4 regions of the Vibrio lentus genome follow, and region 1 is predicted to be linked to each of the others. Evidence: predicted binding sites of a transcription regulator. Region 1 holds the regulator's gene; each other region holds the start of a gene.
The links. The regulator MetJ, encoded in region 1, represses methionine synthesis genes. The targets are predictions, from matches to a motif close to TTAGACNTNTANANGTCTAA.
Positions count from the first base shown of each region.

Region 1 (4,432 bases):
GCTTCAACAAACTCAATCAAACGGTTGGTTGTTTTACCCGCTGCTGATACAACGACTAAATCCGTTGCTGATGAGTATTCTCTAAGAATGTTGACCACGCGTTGGTAACATTCAGGATTCGCTAAACTGCTGCCACCAAATTTATGTAGCTGGCGAAAGGTTGCCATTATTAACCCTCCCCTTCAGCGATAAAGCGTTGCGTTCTTTCGAAAGCTTGCTTGAGATCGTCGATGAGGTCTTCTGCATCTTCAAGACCAACAGAAAGGCGCAGTAGTTGTTGAGAAACACCCGCTTCTGCTAGAGCTTCTTCGCCCATCGCACGGTGAGTCATCGACGCAGGGTGACAAATCAAGCTTTCAACACCACCCAGTGATTCAGCCAAAGAAAATAGCTCTAACTTATCGACAAAATATTTAAGTGCTTCAAAAGAGCCCGCAAACTCAAAGCTCAGCATGGAACCAAAGCCCAACTGCTGTTTCTTCGCGATCTCGTGACCCGGATGTTCAGGAAGGCTTGGGTGGTAAATTGTACCCACCAGATCTTGTTGTTGCAGAGCCGTCAGAATTTCACGTGAGCTTTCTTCGTGAACACGCATACGCGCACCTAGCGTACGAATACCACGTAGAGTCATATAGCTATCAAATGGTGTGCCGGTTGCACCAATACAGTTGCCCCACCATGCTAACTCTTCAGCGTGTTCTTCAGTTTTCGTGACCACAACGCCACCAATAACATCTGAGTGTCCATTGATGTACTTGGTGGTTGAGTGGATAACAAAATCAGCACCCAGCTCTAAAGGCTTTTGGAACACAGGCGTCAAAAACGTGTTGTCGACAGCAACCAGAGCACCCACTTCTTTCGCTTTGCGGCAAGTTTCTGCAATATCAACCACACGAACCAATGGATTCGATGGTGTTTCAATTAAGATCAACTTTGGCTTAAGCGCGATCGCTGCATCCAGCGCGGCTTGATCCGATTGATCAACAAACAGAACTTTGAAGTCACCTTTAAGTGAGCGTGTATTAAACAGACGGTAAGTGCCGCCGTAGCAGTCGTGCGGTGCGATAATAAGATCATCGCCACCTAAGAAAGCAGAAACCCATAAGTTAAGTGCCGAAGTACCACAGTTAGTGACAACCGCGCCTTTACCAGACTCAAGTTCAAACAGTGCCGTTTCTAATAAACCACGGTTTGGGTTACCAGAGCGGGTATAATCATACTTTGGCACTTCACCAAAAGCGGGAAACCCATAGTTAGTCGAAAGATAAATAGGTGGGACAACGGCATGGTGTTGCGTGTCTGACTCGATGCCAGTACGTACTGCGATGGTTGCTGGCTTCCGGCTGCTCATAGGTGCTTCCTTACAAGTTTTGCGTCTGAGAATCACAGCTGCTTGTCGGCATTTTGCGGCTGTGTTAGATATATGTTATTCACTTTACTTTCATAAACGTGAGACGTCAACACTTCTAGACGTCCATATGTCTTTGCTTATGGCAGTAAATCCCGCTAAAATCACCACTATTAATTTATTCTAACAACTAAAGTGATGAAGGTACGCAATGGCCGACTGGAATGGTGAATACATAAGCCCATATGCTGAGCATGGAAAGAAAAGCGAACAAGTAAAGAAAATTACAGTTTCTATCCCTCTAAAAGTGTTAAAGGTTCTTACTGACGAGCGTACTCGCCGCCAGATTAATAACCTACGCCATGCAACAAACAGTGAGCTACTGTGCGAAGCCTTTCTACATGCGTACACAGGCCAACCACTACCAACGGATGAAGACCTTCGTAAAGACCGTCCAGACGATATCCCTACTGAAGTGAAAAAACTGATGACAGAGATGGGTATCGAGTTCGAAGCGTTTGACGAAGAATAAAAACAACTCAGTCACTGCCTTCAATATTGATTCGCGATAACTGAACCCTATTTGTCACATCAACCACTATGCCCTCTATGACTGCGCAGTGAATGATAGACATAAAAAAACCGACTCCTAATGGGTCGGTTTTTTATTATTCTTTTTCGCTCAATAGAGCGACCGCTATAATAAGCTATTAAGCCATATAGTTAGCAGGCATCTCAATACGAGCAACGCCAGACTCAACCGCCGCTTCCGCAACAGCTTTTGCAACGCGAGGAAGTAGACGTGGGTCCATTGGCTTAGGAATGATGTAACCTGTACCAAACTCCAATGCAGTCTCACCCGCAGCGGCTAGAACTTCAGCTGGAACTTCTTCTTTTGCTAACTCACGAATCGCCTTAACTGCAGCTAGCTTCATCTCATCATTGATTTCGCTTGCACGCACATCGAGTGCACCACGGAAAATGAATGGGAAACAAAGTACGTTGTTTACTTGGTTAGGGTAATCACTACGGCCTGTACCCATAATTAGGTCAGAACGAACCTCGTGAGCAAGCTCAGGCTTGATCTCTGGATCTGGGTTTGAACATGCAAACACGACTGGCTTATCAGCCATCAGCGTTAGTGCTTCAGCTGGTAATAGGTTAGGACCCGATACACCCAAGAACAGATCAGCGCCTTCGATAACATCTTCAAGTGTGCGCTTATCAGTGTTGTTTGCGAACAACGCTTTGTATTCGTTTAGGTCATCACGACGAGTGTGGATCACACCTTTACGGTCAAGCATGTAGATCTTCTCGCGCTGAGCGCCACACTTAATCAGTAGCTCCATACATGCTACAGCCGCTGCGCCAGCACCTAAACAAACGATCTTACACTCTTCAAGTTTCTTACCCTGAAGTTCGATCGCGTTCAGCATACCCGCTGCCGTTACAATCGCAGTACCGTGTTGGTCATCGTGGAATACAGGTACATCACAACGCTCGATCAGGCGACGTTCAATCTCAAAACAATCTGGTGCTTTGATGTCTTCTAGGTTAATACCACCGAATGTATCTGCGATATTCGCAACCGTATCAACGAACTCATCGATTGTGCGGTGTTTTACTTCAATATCGATAGAATCTAAACCAGCAAAACGCTTAAACAGTAGCGCTTTACCTTCCATTACAGGTTTAGAAGCAATAGGACCAAGGTTACCTAGGCCAAGAATCGCAGTACCGTTAGAGATAACAGCAACCATGTTGCCCTTACCTGTGTATTTATAGACGTTATCAACGTTCTGTGCGATCTCGCGAACAGGCTCAGCCACGCCTGGGCTGTATGCAAGTGCTAGATCTTCTGCAGAGTTTGCAGGCTTCGTCAGTGCTACGGCAATTTTGCCTGGAATTGGGAACTCATGATAATCAAGAGCTTGCTGACGGAATCGTTCTTGAGGCGATAATTCTTGAGAGGATTGATCTTGGCGGCTGTCTTCAGACATAGGTGTAGGTTCCTAGGATATTATTATTTGGGGGATCTTGTTCATGTTAATAGATGTACTTCAAAGTTCCTAGGTGGTTAAAGCCTCTGTCTCATTAAAAAACGAGATTTCACTACTAATAAGACCAGTGAGCAGTTGAAATTACTATCGCTTGTTGAACTTTCGAGCGGATTTCTAGGGAGGAGTAATTCAGGGGGAAAGTGTTGGAGCTAAACTCAAATCGACAGCCTATCGTCGAGATAAGCGAAGAGTGTTATTAAAGTCAGGGGTTTCTCAAATTTCAGGCAACAAAAAAGGACACCGAAGTGTCCTTTTTCATGTCTAAATAGCGAGAATTACTTCTTGCTAGAAAGAGCACCGAAACGCTTGTTAAAGCGATCTACACGGCCGCCTGTATCTACGATACGTTGCTTACCAGTGTAGAATGGGTGACATTTGTCACATACGTCTAGGTGAATACCATCTTTACCTAGAGTAGAGTTGAATTCGAATGTGTTGCCGCAAGAACAAGTTGCTGTTACTGCTTTGTATTCTGGGTGGATTCCAGCTTTCATGGGATAACCTCAATTAGGCCGTGTCGCCATCCGATTCTAAGCCGGACACCACACGTTGTTAAAAAATAAAATAAAGACACCGCAGCATCACTAAAAAGCGATAAAGCCATACCTTTAAGGCGCAGTATAGTAATGAATCTGTGAGGTAGGATCAACTGATTTGATACATTTTTCACCAACACAGTCCTTAAACCCTCTATTAAGCGTTATTTTCTGGCTCCAGTAGCATTCAAGCCTCAAGTAAGCTCTGTCATCTAAACTGCTCCTCGAATTTAACGCCCTTATCCATTAGACTGTTCGCTCTCGTCAACTCAGATAAAGCCGTCCCTTTATGCGTCCAATGATTGCCCGTGTGGCACTGCCTGTTCCACTCGACAAGCAGTTCGATTACAAGATTCCTAGCCACCTATTTCCGATTATTGGCGGTCGAGTTTCTGTGCCTTTTGGACGACAAACCTTAACCGGTATCGTGACGGCTCTGGTTAACGAATCAGAATTCGATCTCGACAAGCTCAAACCTATTAAAGCCT
Region 1 is NZ_JAUFQE010000002.1:2,784,239-2,788,670, forward strand. Features, by position in the region: gene QWZ07_RS21015 (bifunctional aspartate kinase/homoserine dehydrogenase II) at 1-167, opposite strand, end outside; gene QWZ07_RS21020 (O-succinylhomoserine (thiol)-lyase) at 170-1,351, opposite strand; gene metJ (met regulon transcriptional regulator MetJ) at 1,560-1,880, shown strand; gene QWZ07_RS21030 (malic enzyme-like NAD(P)-binding protein) at 2,059-3,348, opposite strand; gene rpmE (50S ribosomal protein L31) at 3,684-3,902, opposite strand; gene priA (primosomal protein N') at 4,234-4,432, shown strand, end outside.

Region 2 (4,432 bases), 490 kb from region 1:
CGAACTTTCTTGTAAATCCTAACCAATAAAAAGGGGCTGACGTTATGTCAGCCCCTTCGGGTATCTATAGATTGCTGTCGTTTAGTTGATTACCAACCTTTAACTACGCCACCTTGGAAGATATCAGAAGCAGCGTTGTACACTTCTTCAGTTTGGTAAGCTTTAACGAAGTTCTGTACGTTTTCAGCGTTTAGGTTATCTTCACGAGAAACGATTAGGTTTACGTATGGAGAATCTTTGTCTTCAACGAAGATACCGTCTTTTTGCGGAGTCAGGTTGATAGAGCTCGCGTAAGTTGTGTTGATGATAGACAGTGCTACATCATCAAGAGAGCGTGGCAGTTGTGCTGCGTCTAGTTCAACAATTGTTAGGTTCTTAGGGTTCTTAACGATGTCACGAACTGTTGCTAGAAGACCTGCACCTTCACGAAGCTCAAGAAGACCTTGTTGCTCAAGAAGAAGTAGAGAACGACCTAGGTTTGTTGGATCGTTTGGTACCGCAATACGAGCACCATCTTGGATTTCGTCTACAGATTTCACTTCTTTAGAGTAACCCGCAATTGGGTAAACAAACGTGTTACCAGCAATAGTTAGCTTGTAGCCACGGTCAGCTACTTGCTGATCTAGGTACGGTGCGTGTTGGAATGCGTTGATGTCGATAGAACCGTCATCCAGTGCCGCGTTTGGTGTTACGTAATCTGTGAAAGTCACTAGTTCAACATCTAGGCCGTACTGCTCTTTTGCTACTTTAGCTGCAACTTCAGCAACCTGTGCTTCAGCACCTGCCATTACGCCAACTTTTACTTTAGAAGTGTCGACTTCTTTGTCACCACAACCTGCTAGTACTAGCGCTGATGCCGCTGCCGCGATAGTAAGTAAACCTTTAAGGTTAAATTTCATAATAATCTCCTTTTAATAAATCTATTTAATTTGGTTCAGACGACTTTGAGTTTGGTTTGTAAGTCGTTATCTGTGATCAACACGGCGAACTAATGAATCACCGATTGATTGAATAATTTGTACCAGCACAATCAACATCACTACCGTCACAGCCATGATAGTCACATCATAACGGTGGAATCCGTAACGAATCGCGACATCACCTAAGCCGCCACCACCAACAGTTCCTGCCATTGCTGAGTAGCTCACCAGCGTCACTAATGTAATCGTTACTGAGTTGATGATAGTCGGTAGTGCTTCAGGAAGCAGAACCTTATTGATGATTTGTGTTGGTGTTGCGCCCATTGATTGAGCCGCTTCCACTAGACCTGTTGGTACTTCAAGTAGCGCACTTTCAATAAGTCGAGCTACGAATGGGATAGCGCCAATCGTCAGCGGAACAATCGCGGCGGTTGTACCTATGAAGGTACCAATCAGCATCTTAGTTAGTGGGATAATAGCAACCATCAATACTAAGAAAGGCACTGAACGGCCCACGTTCACAACCGCACCGAGAATTTTGTTTAGCTTGGTGTTCTCTAACAGACCACCTTTTTTAGTCGTATGTAGAATCACGCCTAATGGGATACCGACAGCGAAGCCAACAATGCCCGCGACAGCAACCATGTAAAGGGTTTCGCCTGTTGCGCCTAATAGAAGGTTACCGTTAAGGCTGATCCAGTCAGCAATCTCGTTGAAACTAAAGGACATAGCCAAGTACCTCTACTTTTACATTGTTGTCGCGTAGGAATTGAATAGCAGCATTATCATCGGCTTCATTACCGAACAGTTCAGCAACCATCATGCCGAACTTAACGCCGCCTGCGTAATCCAGGTCTGAGCTTAAGATGCTGACATCGATGTTGAACTTACGTGCGATTTGCGTCATCAGCGGAGCATCGACCGTTGCGCCAGTAAACTCAAGGCGTACCAGCGGGTAGCTGCTGTTTACGCGAGTCTCTTGCAAGCGTGCTTGGTAATCCTCAGGAATCGTTAGATCCAAGGTTGAGCGAATAAATTGATGTGCCAGTTCTGTCTTAGGGTGTGCAAAGATGTCACCGACAGTCCCTTTCTCTACCAATTCACCACCGCCAATGATCGCCACTTCGTGACAAATGCTTTTCACTACATCCATTTCATGAGTAATAAGCAGGATAGTGATGTTCAGCTTGCGGTTGATTTCACGTAGTAGCTCAAGAATAGATTGAGTAGTCGCAGGATCGAGTGCACTGGTCGCTTCATCACATAACAATACTTTCGGGTCAGAGGCCAGTGCGCGAGCAATCGCAACACGCTGCTTTTGACCGCCACTCAAGTTGGCTGGGTAGGTGTCACGCTTGTCTGATAGACCAACAAGTTCAAGTAGCTCACTCACTTTTGCTTCAATCGCTGCTTTATCTTTACCAGCAAGCTCTAAAGGCAGTGCTACATTGTTAAATACGGTACGAGAAGACAGCAGGTTGAAGTGCTGGAAGATCATGCCGATGTTACGACGCGCTTCGCTGAGTTCTGATTTGCTGAGTGTTGTTAGGTCAATACCGTCAACAATCACTTCACCAGACGTTGGAGCTTCCAACATGTTTACACAGCGGATTAGGGTACTTTTGCCTGCACCTGAAGAGCCGATGACTCCAAAGATTTGACCTTGAGGAATGTGGAGGTTGATATCAATTAAGGCATTGATTTCTTTAGTGCCTTGATAAAAAACCTTGTTGACTTGATTCACTTTAATCATAGGGAAACTCGTGCAGGTAAAACAGAATAATATATCGATAGCTCGTTCGATTTACAGATGATGCTATGGTGTTCTATGATCTAAGTCAATAGATATTTTTACGTCTAGACGGCTAAACGTCGATCGTGTTGCTAGGGTAGAAACAAATCGTTAACGAACGCAAAACTAAATAGATAGTGATGAAGCAAATAAAGCGTGTAATAATTAATGATTAATAGAGAGTTGATAGAGAACTGAATTTTGTCTAAACCGGCTGTTTTTTTAGATCGTGATGGTGTGATTAATGTTGATCACGGCTACGTACATGATGAGCATGACTTTGAATACATCGATGGTGTGTTTGAAGCGGCGAAAGCGTTTAAAGATATGGGCTATTTATTGGTACTTGTGACCAACCAATCTGGTATTGCTCGTGGCAAGTTTAGCGAAGATCGTTTTCTTTCTTTGACGCAGTGGATGGATTGGAACTTTGTCGATAATGGCGTTGAGTTAGATGGTATCTATTACTGTCCTCATCACCCTGAACACGCCATTGGCGACTACAAGCAAGATTGTGAATGTCGCAAGCCGAAACCAGGCATGTTCATTTCTGCTCGTGACTTTCTGAAAATTGATATGGCGAACTCTGTCATGATCGGCGATAAAGCTGAAGACATGATGGCAGCAGAAGCCGCTGGTGTTGGTACCCGAGTGTTGGTGAGAACCGGTAAACCCGTAACTGAAAAGGGTGAGGCACTTGCTAGTGTCGTCCTGGACAGCATTAAAGATGTACCCGCACATTTGAAAGGCTAAACACAGACCTATCGCTCAGTATGCAAATGAGTGTTGTCCACCATATTTGCCCACTATATAAAGATGAGGAACGAAGTATGAAAGCTATGTTAGTAGCATCTCTATGTTCAGTTGCATTAGTCGGGTGCTCTAAATCAGCAGCTCCTGAGACTGAGAGCGCAGCATCGGATAATCAATTCGTGACTTATCAATGTGAGTCTGACGTTTCGTTTGAAGTGGCTTACCTTGATAATGAAAAAGCGGTATTACGTCTCCCTGAGAATGAATACCGTCTGACTCAAGTTCCAGCAGGTTCAGGAACGAAATACATCTTAGATGATGGAACCTCTGAACTGATTAACAGTGTCACTTTACGTACTAAAGGTGACAACGCACGTCTAGAACTTGGTCGTGTCGTCTATCGAAATTGCCAAAAGTAAGTCATAGTAGTTGCTAGGATTTACAAACAGTTAAGTGAGGGATTACGCCCTCACTTTTTCTTCTTTTCCCTTTAACGTTAGACTTTTTATGAGCAAAAAACTCACTATTCTCGATATTGCTAAGCTGTCCGGTGTTGGTAAGTCAACCGTATCTCGCGTTCTGACCAATGATCCAAAAGTAAAACCTGAAACCCGTGAAAGGGTGGAAAGAGTAATTCAAGAATCTGGGTACACGCCTTCAAAGTCTGCGCAGTCGATGCGTGGTGGCAGCCAAAAAGTCATCGGTGTCATCATCTCTCGTCTGGATTCTCCTTCTGAAAACAAAGCAGTTAGCACTATGTTGGCTGAGTTGTATCGAGCGGATTACGATGTCGTGATCATGGAAAGCCAGCTAGATAGAGAAAAAGCCAATGAGCATCTTCAGGTTCTTAAGCGCCGCAATGTAGACGGCATAATCGTGTTTGGTTTTACTGATTGCGATATTCCTGCAATCGAAGCTTGGGAACACAAAGCGGTTGTGATTGCTCTGGATACCGAGAACGTGACGT
Region 2 is NZ_JAUFQE010000002.1:2,291,335-2,295,766, reverse strand. Features, by position in the region: gene QWZ07_RS18615 (MetQ/NlpA family lipoprotein) at 90-899, opposite strand; gene QWZ07_RS18610 (methionine ABC transporter permease) at 966-1,649, opposite strand; gene metN (methionine ABC transporter ATP-binding protein MetN) at 1,639-2,673, opposite strand; gene gmhB (D-glycero-beta-D-manno-heptose 1,7-bisphosphate 7-phosphatase) at 2,914-3,465, shown strand; gene QWZ07_RS18595 (MliC family protein) at 3,543-3,884, shown strand; gene treR (trehalose operon repressor TreR) at 3,973-4,432, shown strand, end outside.
Region 2: metN (methionine ABC transporter ATP-binding protein MetN) is a predicted target of MetJ. The motif match lies at 2,770-2,789, and genes of this name have one in related genera.

Region 3 (4,432 bases), 570 kb from region 1:
TAATCCTAGATTCCCTTCTGCTATTAAATCCAAGAGAGTATGGTTATGTAGCCTTTTCTTGGTATATTTTTGGGCGATTTTAACCACTAGCCTCAAATTGGCCTCAATCAAGACATCCCTAGCTAGTTTGTCTCCTTGATGAACAAGCGTCATATAATGATACTCTTGCTCTGGTGTAAGTCGTTCGACCTCCACAATGTCTTTGATATATAGAGAGTAACAATCAGTATTTAAGCTATTTTCTGTTATCAAAAAACTATCCCTCATCGTTTAGTGCCCAAGCAACTTAGTGTGTCTTGGACTTATTCCTTTGAATTACACCGGAAATGTTAGTCGTTTTCCTGTTATGCATCAAACATCATAGTCTTGTTTTTTGATTCTTCTTAAAAATTTAATTTTAAAGTGGGGTAGTTTGTCGAAGCAAGGAATACAGAAATAGCAGGAAATACCTGTATTTCTATTTTTCTTCTTTGGTAAGGGTATGATTTTTATATTGGTTTTTAGAATTCCAAATCCGCGTGTTGGGAGTTCGAATCTCTCCACCCCTGCCATATTTAAGGCTCTAGCAGAAATGCTGGAGCCTTTTTGCTTTCTGAATCTAATTACACTATTGGCAGGCAGTGGATTCCCCGACTTACCAAAACAGCGCGTAAACCTTTACTCATGCCATATTTAAGGCTCTAGACTTCGCTCCCCGGTAGAAAGACTAGAGTCTTTTTGTTTTCTATCAGTCTTACATCAACTCGTACTCGTCAATTGCTTAAGTTCTATCTTGAAATATTAGTACGAAATATTTCTAAGCTTTCTTCTACGAAGTAGGTTTACACAAGCACTGTTATTTTACCTCCTCTTTTTGCTACTACATCAGTTGTTCTATCGAGAAGTTTCGGATCTAGGACGTTAGTGTGCAAAGCTTTGACTCTAATCAGAATGCTTCTTCGATCGTTGTTCTCTTTCTACACTTTATTATGCTTTCAATACTTAACTTGAACAGAAGGACATGTAGAAATACGGCTATTAAACCTAATCAGCTAAATATGGCGATGTCTCTTTACTTAATTTATTTCCGTAAATGCTTTGTGTTTCTCTTCGCTTGAGCATACTAGAACTGGTGGTTGTTTGTTGGGAGGGCTAGGTACGACAAAGAGTCATGATTGCCGATAACAATCATGACTAAAGTGATGGTCAGAGATAAGGGGGGGAACTTTTAAAGTTAAGGACGACCTTTATCGATTAGGTACAGGCACAAAAAAGGCCGCTTATACTAAGCGACCTTCGTTTATATTTTTTCGGTGTTAATCCAATTCTTTCTCAGCTTGTTTCGCTTTCTCTATCATAGGAGTAATTGTCGAACCTTGAACTAATATTGAGAACACAACAACTGCGTATGTCATAACAAGGATTATCTCTTTAACGTCGATTGACTTGTCTTCAATAACCCAAATGCCTGAAGGGATTGAAAGTGCCATTGCTAGAGCTAGACCACCACGCAAGCCACCCCAAGTTAGAATCTTAATCGACCATGGGTTGTAAGTTCTAAAACGTTTAAATCCAATATAAGACAAGAAAACACTTAGGTAGCGTGCACTTAGTACTAGAGGGACTGCGAATGCCATTAAAATCCAGTCTTCTTGGTGGAATTTGAATAGCAGCATAGACATACCAATCAATAAGAAGAGAACGCCATTTAAGAATTCGTCTATGAGTTCCCAGAAATGATCTAGGTGATCTTCACTCTCTTTTGAGAATCCGATAAAGCGAGTCCAGTTACCGATCATGATACCTGATACCACCATTGCCAATGGACCTGATACATGTAGAACTTCAGCAAACGCATAACCAGCAGTTGGGATGCCGATGGTTAATAGCAACTCCATAGAGTGGTCATCGGTGTTGCTGATTAGGTAATGGAATATTAAACCTAGAACAAAGCCATAGACGATGCCGCCAATCGCCTCTTGGACAAATAACATTGTCACACTACCAACCGTCGGAGCCTCTGTACCGAATGCAATGGTGAAGAGTGTTACGAATATAACTAAGCCAAAACCATCATTAAATAATGACTCACCTTCGATTTGAGTAGAGATTCGTCTGGGAGCATCGAGTTTTTTTACTATTGCTAACACGGCAATTGGATCGGTTGGAGAGATTAGAGAACCAAACAGTAAACAATAAATTAGATCAAATTGAATGCCGATGAACTGACAAAACCCATAGAGCACAAATCCAATAAAGAAGGTTGAAAACAGTGTTGCACCTAATGCGAGTACAGTTATTTCCCACTTTTGATCTTTTAAGTTTGGTAGCTTAATCCCCAAGCCGCCCGCGAAGAGTAAGAAACCTAATATTCCTTTCAGGAGGAAATCTTCAAAGTTGATACTAGCAACGGTCTCTGAGGCGATGTCTGCCAACTGGAACCAATTGTTTTGTCCCGCAATGATAATCAATAGAGATAGCATCATTGAGCCAGCTGTAATGGCGATGGTTGTCTGCATTTTACCAATTTTGGTATTCACGAAAGCAATAAGCATGGCTGCAGCGGACAAGAAGCATAAGGTGTAATAGACCGACATTGGGATTCCAATATGTAACAAAGTATGAAAATTAATTTTCGTTGTCTCATGCTTAAATAGCAAACACTTTTTGTCATAGCTTAGTAATCAATTTCCTTTTTTAGACGTCTAGACTCCTTTTTAATGTGTGATAGGATGGAGAGATAATTAAAGGAATGAGGCTGTACCGTGGGAAGTAATGTAAGGCAAAAGATTGAGGCTCTGTTAAAGCAACGAATTTTACTGATTGATGGTGGCATGGGTACCATGATTCAGGATTATAAATTGGAAGAGCAGGACTATCGTGGTGAGCGCTTTGCTGATTGGCATAGTGACTTAAAAGGTAACAATGACCTTTTGGTACTTACACAACCTAAGCTTATCAAAGGTATCCACACGGAGTATTTGGAAGCAGGTGCAGATATCCTTGAAACCAATACCTTTAATGCAACAACCATTGCTATGGCCGACTACGATATGGAAAGTCTTAGCGAAGAAATTAACTATGCTGCTGCTAAACTGGCTCGAGAAGCGGCAGATGAATGGACAGTGAAGACGCCAGAGAAACCTCGTTTCGTAGCGGGTGTTTTAGGTCCAACTAACCGAACTTGTTCTCTCTCCCCAGATGTTAATGATCCGGGCTATCGTAATGTGAGTTTTGATGAACTTGTAGTGGCGTATTCTGAGTCGACTCGTGCTCTTATCAAAGGCGGGTCAGACCTGATTCTTATCGAGACTATCTTCGATACACTCAACGCGAAGGCATGCTCTTTTGCCGTTGAGTCTGTCTTTGAAGAAATGGGTATCACTTTACCAGTTATGATCTCCGGTACTATCACCGATGCATCTGGTCGAACGCTTTCCGGACAAACTACGGAAGCATTCTACAACGCTCTTCGTCATGTAAAGCCAATCTCGTTCGGTTTGAACTGTGCATTAGGTCCCGATGAACTGCGCGAATATGTCGGTGAGATGTCTCGTATCTCCGAGTGTCATGTTTCTGCTCACCCTAACGCGGGTTTACCTAATGCATTTGGTGAGTATGACCTTTCTCCCGAAGATATGGCTGAACACGTTAAGGAATGGGCTGAAAGTGGCTTCTTGAACTTAATTGGTGGTTGTTGTGGTACGACGCCAGAACATATACGCCAAATGGCAGAAGCTGTTGAGGGTGTAACACCGCGCCAACTACCAGATTTACCCGTCTCTTGTCGTCTCTCTGGTTTAGAGCCATTGACGATATCCAAGGAATCTCTATTTGTTAACGTGGGTGAGAGAACTAACGTTACGGGCTCTGCTCGCTTTAAGCGCCTTATCAAAGAAGAGCTATATGATGAAGCTTTGAGTGTGGCTCGAGAGCAAGTTGAGAACGGCGCTCAAATTATCGATATAAACATGGATGAAGGGATGCTAGACGCTGAGGCGTGTATGGTTAAATTCCTTAATCTATGTGCATCTGAGCCTGAGATCTCGAAAGTGCCAGTCATGGTCGACTCTTCAAAATGGGAAGTTATTGAAGCGGGTCTGAAATGTATTCAGGGTAAAGGCATCGTCAACTCTATCTCATTGAAGGAAGGGAAAGAGAAGTTTGTCGAACAAGCTAAACTGGTTCGCCGATATGGTGCAGCCGTTATTGTGATGGCGTTCGATGAAGTTGGCCAAGCTGATACTCGAGAGCGTAAGGTTGAGATTTGTACTAATGCCTACAATATTCTGGTTGATGAAGTGGGCTTCCCACCTGAAGATATTATTTTTGACCCGAACATTTTTGCTGTGGCGACGGGTATTGATGAGCATAACAACTATGCGGTCGATTTCATTGAAGCAGTCGGAGATATCAAACGCGATCTCCCTCATGCGATGATCTCTGGTGGTGT
Region 3 is NZ_JAUFQE010000002.1:3,356,908-3,361,339, forward strand. Features, by position in the region: gene QWZ07_RS23890 (sigma-70 family RNA polymerase sigma factor) at 1-252, opposite strand, end outside; gene QWZ07_RS23895 (cation:proton antiporter) at 1,296-2,576, opposite strand; gene metH (methionine synthase) at 2,745-4,432, shown strand, end outside.
Region 3: metH (methionine synthase) is a predicted target of MetJ. The motif match lies at 2,677-2,696, and genes of this name have one in related genera.

Region 4 (4,432 bases), 1.8 Mb from region 1:
TTCCCTTTGATACTTCTGTTGTAATGCGCCGTTACCGGCTTTCTTTTCTAGTTCGATTAAGATCTGAAGTGAGGGGACTTGATAGCCATAACGTTGATGGAATTTAAACAGACGCAGACGAGCATCATTATAATCCTCAGTGCTGACCTCTATCTTAGAGAGCTGAAGAATTGATTTTACGCGGTTTGGATCGTGGTCAATCGCTCTCGTGAAGTAGTATCGTGCTTGGTCCACTTCGCCCGCCTTAAACGCACAAAAAGCCGCGTTTTCATAACTTGCAGACACTAAATAATAGTAGGGCTGATCGATAGCTTGGTTGAAGTATTTATCGGCTTGCTCGTATTCCCCCTGTTTACATAGAAAGGTGCCGTAGTTATTGAGTACGTTGCCATTTTTTGAATCCAAGCGCAGAGCTTTTTGATAAGTCACTCTTGCTTCACCAATTTCGCCGACTCGTTCAAAGTAGTGAGCCATAGACAGGCGTGCGCGATAGTAACTTGGTGCATGTTTAACGGCGAGTTCAAGATTCTCTCTAGCTCTTACCATGTTGCCTTGCCCCATATACCCCAAGCCTAACTCGATTCGAGATTCAGACATCGCAATAGGATCGCTTTCTATTTTAGGTGGTCCTTCAGTCACAGAAACGCAGCCAACCAAAGAGAATGAGGCGAGTAGCGCGAGATTTGATAGTAGGGGGTATGAAAACAACGATTTGGCAGGCATGTGCGGCTCCTTATGAACACAAACACATCATATGAAATCGCAGTCGTCGAAGTGGTAAATCTATTATGGAATGCGAGCCACACACCATAAAAAAACCGCGCTCAATTAGCTGTTTTATCAACAACCTACCGAGTGCGGCTTTATCAAAATTGATTACAACGAATTATTAATTACTACGAACTGTTGATTACAACGAGCTAACGTTTAATCGTCTTTAGTGAAGTTGTCTTCGCTGAAGTGATCCAGATCGTACGGCGTTTGCTGGTAAACACAGTAGTTTAGCCAGTTGGAGAACAGCAAGTGCCCATGGCTTCGCCAGCTTGCTACCGGCTTATTGTCTGGATTGTTGTTCGGGTAGTAATTGATAGGAATCACCGGCTCCATGCCTTCCCCTAAATCACGAACGTATTCACCGTGTAATGTATGGGCATCATATTCTGGGTGACCGGTTACAAACACGTTTCGCTTATCTTTGGTTGCGGCTAAGTAAACACCAGCAACGTCAGATGTGGCAAGAATATCCAGTTCAGTATGGTCGTTTAGGTATTCTTGTGAGAAATCGGCATAACGCGAGTGAGGCGCTAAAAACGTATCATCAAAACCACGTAGAAGAGGGTGGTATGGGTTATGTATCTCGTGACTGTAAACACCAGAAAGCTTCTCTTTACGTGTGCGTTTTGGCAAATCATACAACAGTTTTAAGCCTGCTTGAGCCGCCCAGCATACATACAGAGTCGAGGTAACGTGTTTATTGGCCCACTCCATGATGGTTTTGAGGTGATCCCAGTAGATAACATCTTCAAATTGAACCAAGCCAAGCGGTGCACCTGTGATGATCAATCCATCAAAGTTTCTCCCTTTGACCATTTCAAATTGGCGGTAGAAGTTATCAAGGTGTTCTGTCGGCGTGTTTTTGCTTGGTCGGTCATCAATGCGCAGCAGCTCAACATCCACTTGCAATGGACTGTTTGATAGTAGGCGTAAGAATTGAGTTTCAGTTTCAATCTTCTTCGGCATTAGGTTGAGGATCAAGACTCGAAGTGGACGAATTTCCTGTGTCGATGCTCTTGATAGCGGCATAACAAAGATGTTTTCTTCACGAAGAACATCAGATGCTGGCAGTTGGTCTGGAATGCGAATAGGCACAGCTTTCTCCCTAAGCTAGATATGTAGACGTCTATACTTCTAAATCTATAGTAGTTTGATACGCTTGTCGATATACAAAGTGGATAGTTGTAAATTATTTGTGTTTTCTATCAGAAGCAATACTTAGCTTGCAGGGGCACGCTGTGTTTTGTTCATACATTTGTGTAAGGGGAATTGATTGGTTCAAGTCTGTAAGATTGGTGGAGTTATCAGAGCACTTAGTTAGTATTTGAGATAAACTTGAGCTTTCGAATTAGCCTGTAAAGTGACAGATGAAGTTAATACTCATTCGAGGGTTGCCTGGCTCGGGTAAATCAACAAAAGCAAAGACCTATGATGCATTACATGTCGAAGCGGATATGTATTACGTGAATGAGCAAGGTGAGTACTGTTTTGATCCTAGGCAATTGCAGCAAGCGCATGAGTGGTGTCAGAACACGACAGAAGATGGCTTAAAGCAGGGGCTTGATGTGGTGGTATCGAATACCTTCATCAAACAGTGGGAAATGAAGGCTTATCGTCAACTTGCACTCAAATACAAAGCATATTTGGTTATCGAAGTCTGCCGAGAGCAATTTGGCAGCATTCACGATATCGAACCATCGGTGATTAAGCGCATGGCGAAAGATTGGCAAGAATAGCCCTGTGCTTTTTTGCAACTTAGTATCTGGCTAACGAATCAAACACAACGACCAATATTTAAACTCAAAGAACAACTCCAAGGTAAAAATTGAAATGGCAAAGCGCTCTGTTGTGGTCGACATGACCTCTTATGGTATTTACTCCACATGGGATTCAAAATCTAAAGACCTGCCAAAAATCCAAGAGTTCACCACCATTGTCGATGCTGAAATTGATGTCGAGTTTGGCTACATTCTGAATATCAAAAAGGCCAAGGGTGAAAAGATCCGTTACTGCATCTACCACCCAGATATCACCACAGACAAAGGTGAAGTCTTAGAACCGTTTGATGGTGAAGAGTACGTCGGCAACAACGATTGGGATTTTTACTTAGGTGACACTATCTGGGCTCCTGTCTCCAACAAACTCGGTAAATGGCGTATGACGGTCGAGCTAAAAGGAAACATCATAGCCGACAAGACGTTCGATTTAGTGGGTAAAGACGAAAACCAGTTCTGGAAGCGCAGGGGATTCTAATTAATCAGCGTGATAGTGCCTAAAAAGTAACGTCATTGGCTTCTGTGATCTAAAGTTTAACTCGACATAATTCAACTACTTATCTCTCAAAAACATAAACCTAATATCAATGTGCAAGGATTAACTTTACGGTGCGGAAAGTGTTAACGATACTCGTCAACTTCTAGCGCATAGTTAGTAAAACGTTGTCATTGGGGTTATTTGAACCCTAACTGGATTCATAGGTTTAGCTTAGAGTTTTCAAAGCTTTAAGTAGGAAGAAAAATGCCAAAGTACAAATTTGAATTAATCTTGGATGTTGATGAGAGTCGAGTTGCGCATAATGACTCTAAAGAAACTCATAAAAATGTTGATGTAGCAGGATACGTGTTCATGAGTAAGAAAGAAACTGAACTTGCTAGGTCGGTTGTTATTGATAATATTTGGCAATCAATGGCGAAAGAAGACCTTGATTATCTGTTGAGACTGAGCATGTCATCGCGACGAATCGAACTCGGACTGAGGGAGATTCAGGAATGACAACTAAGTTAATACCCACGGTTTTACTTTCGGTGTTTGTATTGTCGGGATGCAGTACTGGAATAAATCATGTTGGCGAGCCTCAGCAGTTTAATCCAGACGGTGTAATGGTTGATGAGTATAGTCTCAACGATTATGGCTATGGTGTTCACATAGTGGCTGAATTTTCGGAATACCAAGGAATGAGAAGTTCAGAAAGCGGTTTTAGAGGGTGCACCAATATTTTGAACAACGTTGCGATGAAGCACGCAACAAGCAAGGGTGAACGAGTTACTCGTATAAGCTGGAGAGAAATGAAAGACTACGGCTATATCGATCATGGACGAGACATCATTACTGCTGTTATGAATGTTAATTGTGAGTACTATTTTGATTACATCAAATAGCGGCTATTAATCGAGAACAATAGACAATAGACAACAAAAAAGCCGAGTCACACGTTATGTGGGGACTCGGCTTTTTGATATGAGCTAAATGGTATTCCTACCTAGCTTAGAAGCAAGGCTATTGAGTCACGTAAGCGACAACAAACTCAGTGATTGCGACCATGTCTTTCACTGCAATGTACTCTTCAGTGGTGTGAACTTTCGCCATACCCGTAGATAGGTTAACCGTTGTTAGACCTTTCGCGTTGAAGTTGTTTGCATCGCTACCGCCGCCAGTGCGTTTGGTGTTCGCCGTTACGCCAAGCTTTTCGAATGCTGATTTGATAGAAAGAATATGCGGATGATCGTCTGCAATCACGAATGCATCGTAAGCGCGAGTTGATTCGATTTCTACTTCAGCACCGAACTGCTTCGCGCTCTCTTGGAATGTCGAAATCATGTGTTGAACTTGCGCTGTTAGCTTCTCACCGTTCAGTGAACGCGCTTCTGCTACGACTTTA
Region 4 is NZ_JAUFQE010000002.1:981,301-985,732, forward strand. Features, by position in the region: gene pilW (type IV pilus biogenesis/stability protein PilW) at 1-723, opposite strand, end outside; gene metA (homoserine O-acetyltransferase MetA) at 928-1,869, opposite strand; gene QWZ07_RS12840 (AAA family ATPase) at 2,142-2,510, shown strand; gene QWZ07_RS12845 (DUF3859 domain-containing protein) at 2,605-3,027, shown strand; gene QWZ07_RS12850 (hypothetical protein) at 3,292-3,546, shown strand; gene QWZ07_RS12855 (hypothetical protein) at 3,543-3,932, shown strand; gene QWZ07_RS12860 (M20/M25/M40 family metallo-hydrolase) at 4,051-4,432, opposite strand, start outside.
Region 4: metA (homoserine O-acetyltransferase MetA) is a predicted target of MetJ. The motif match lies at 1,893-1,912, and genes of this name have one in related genera.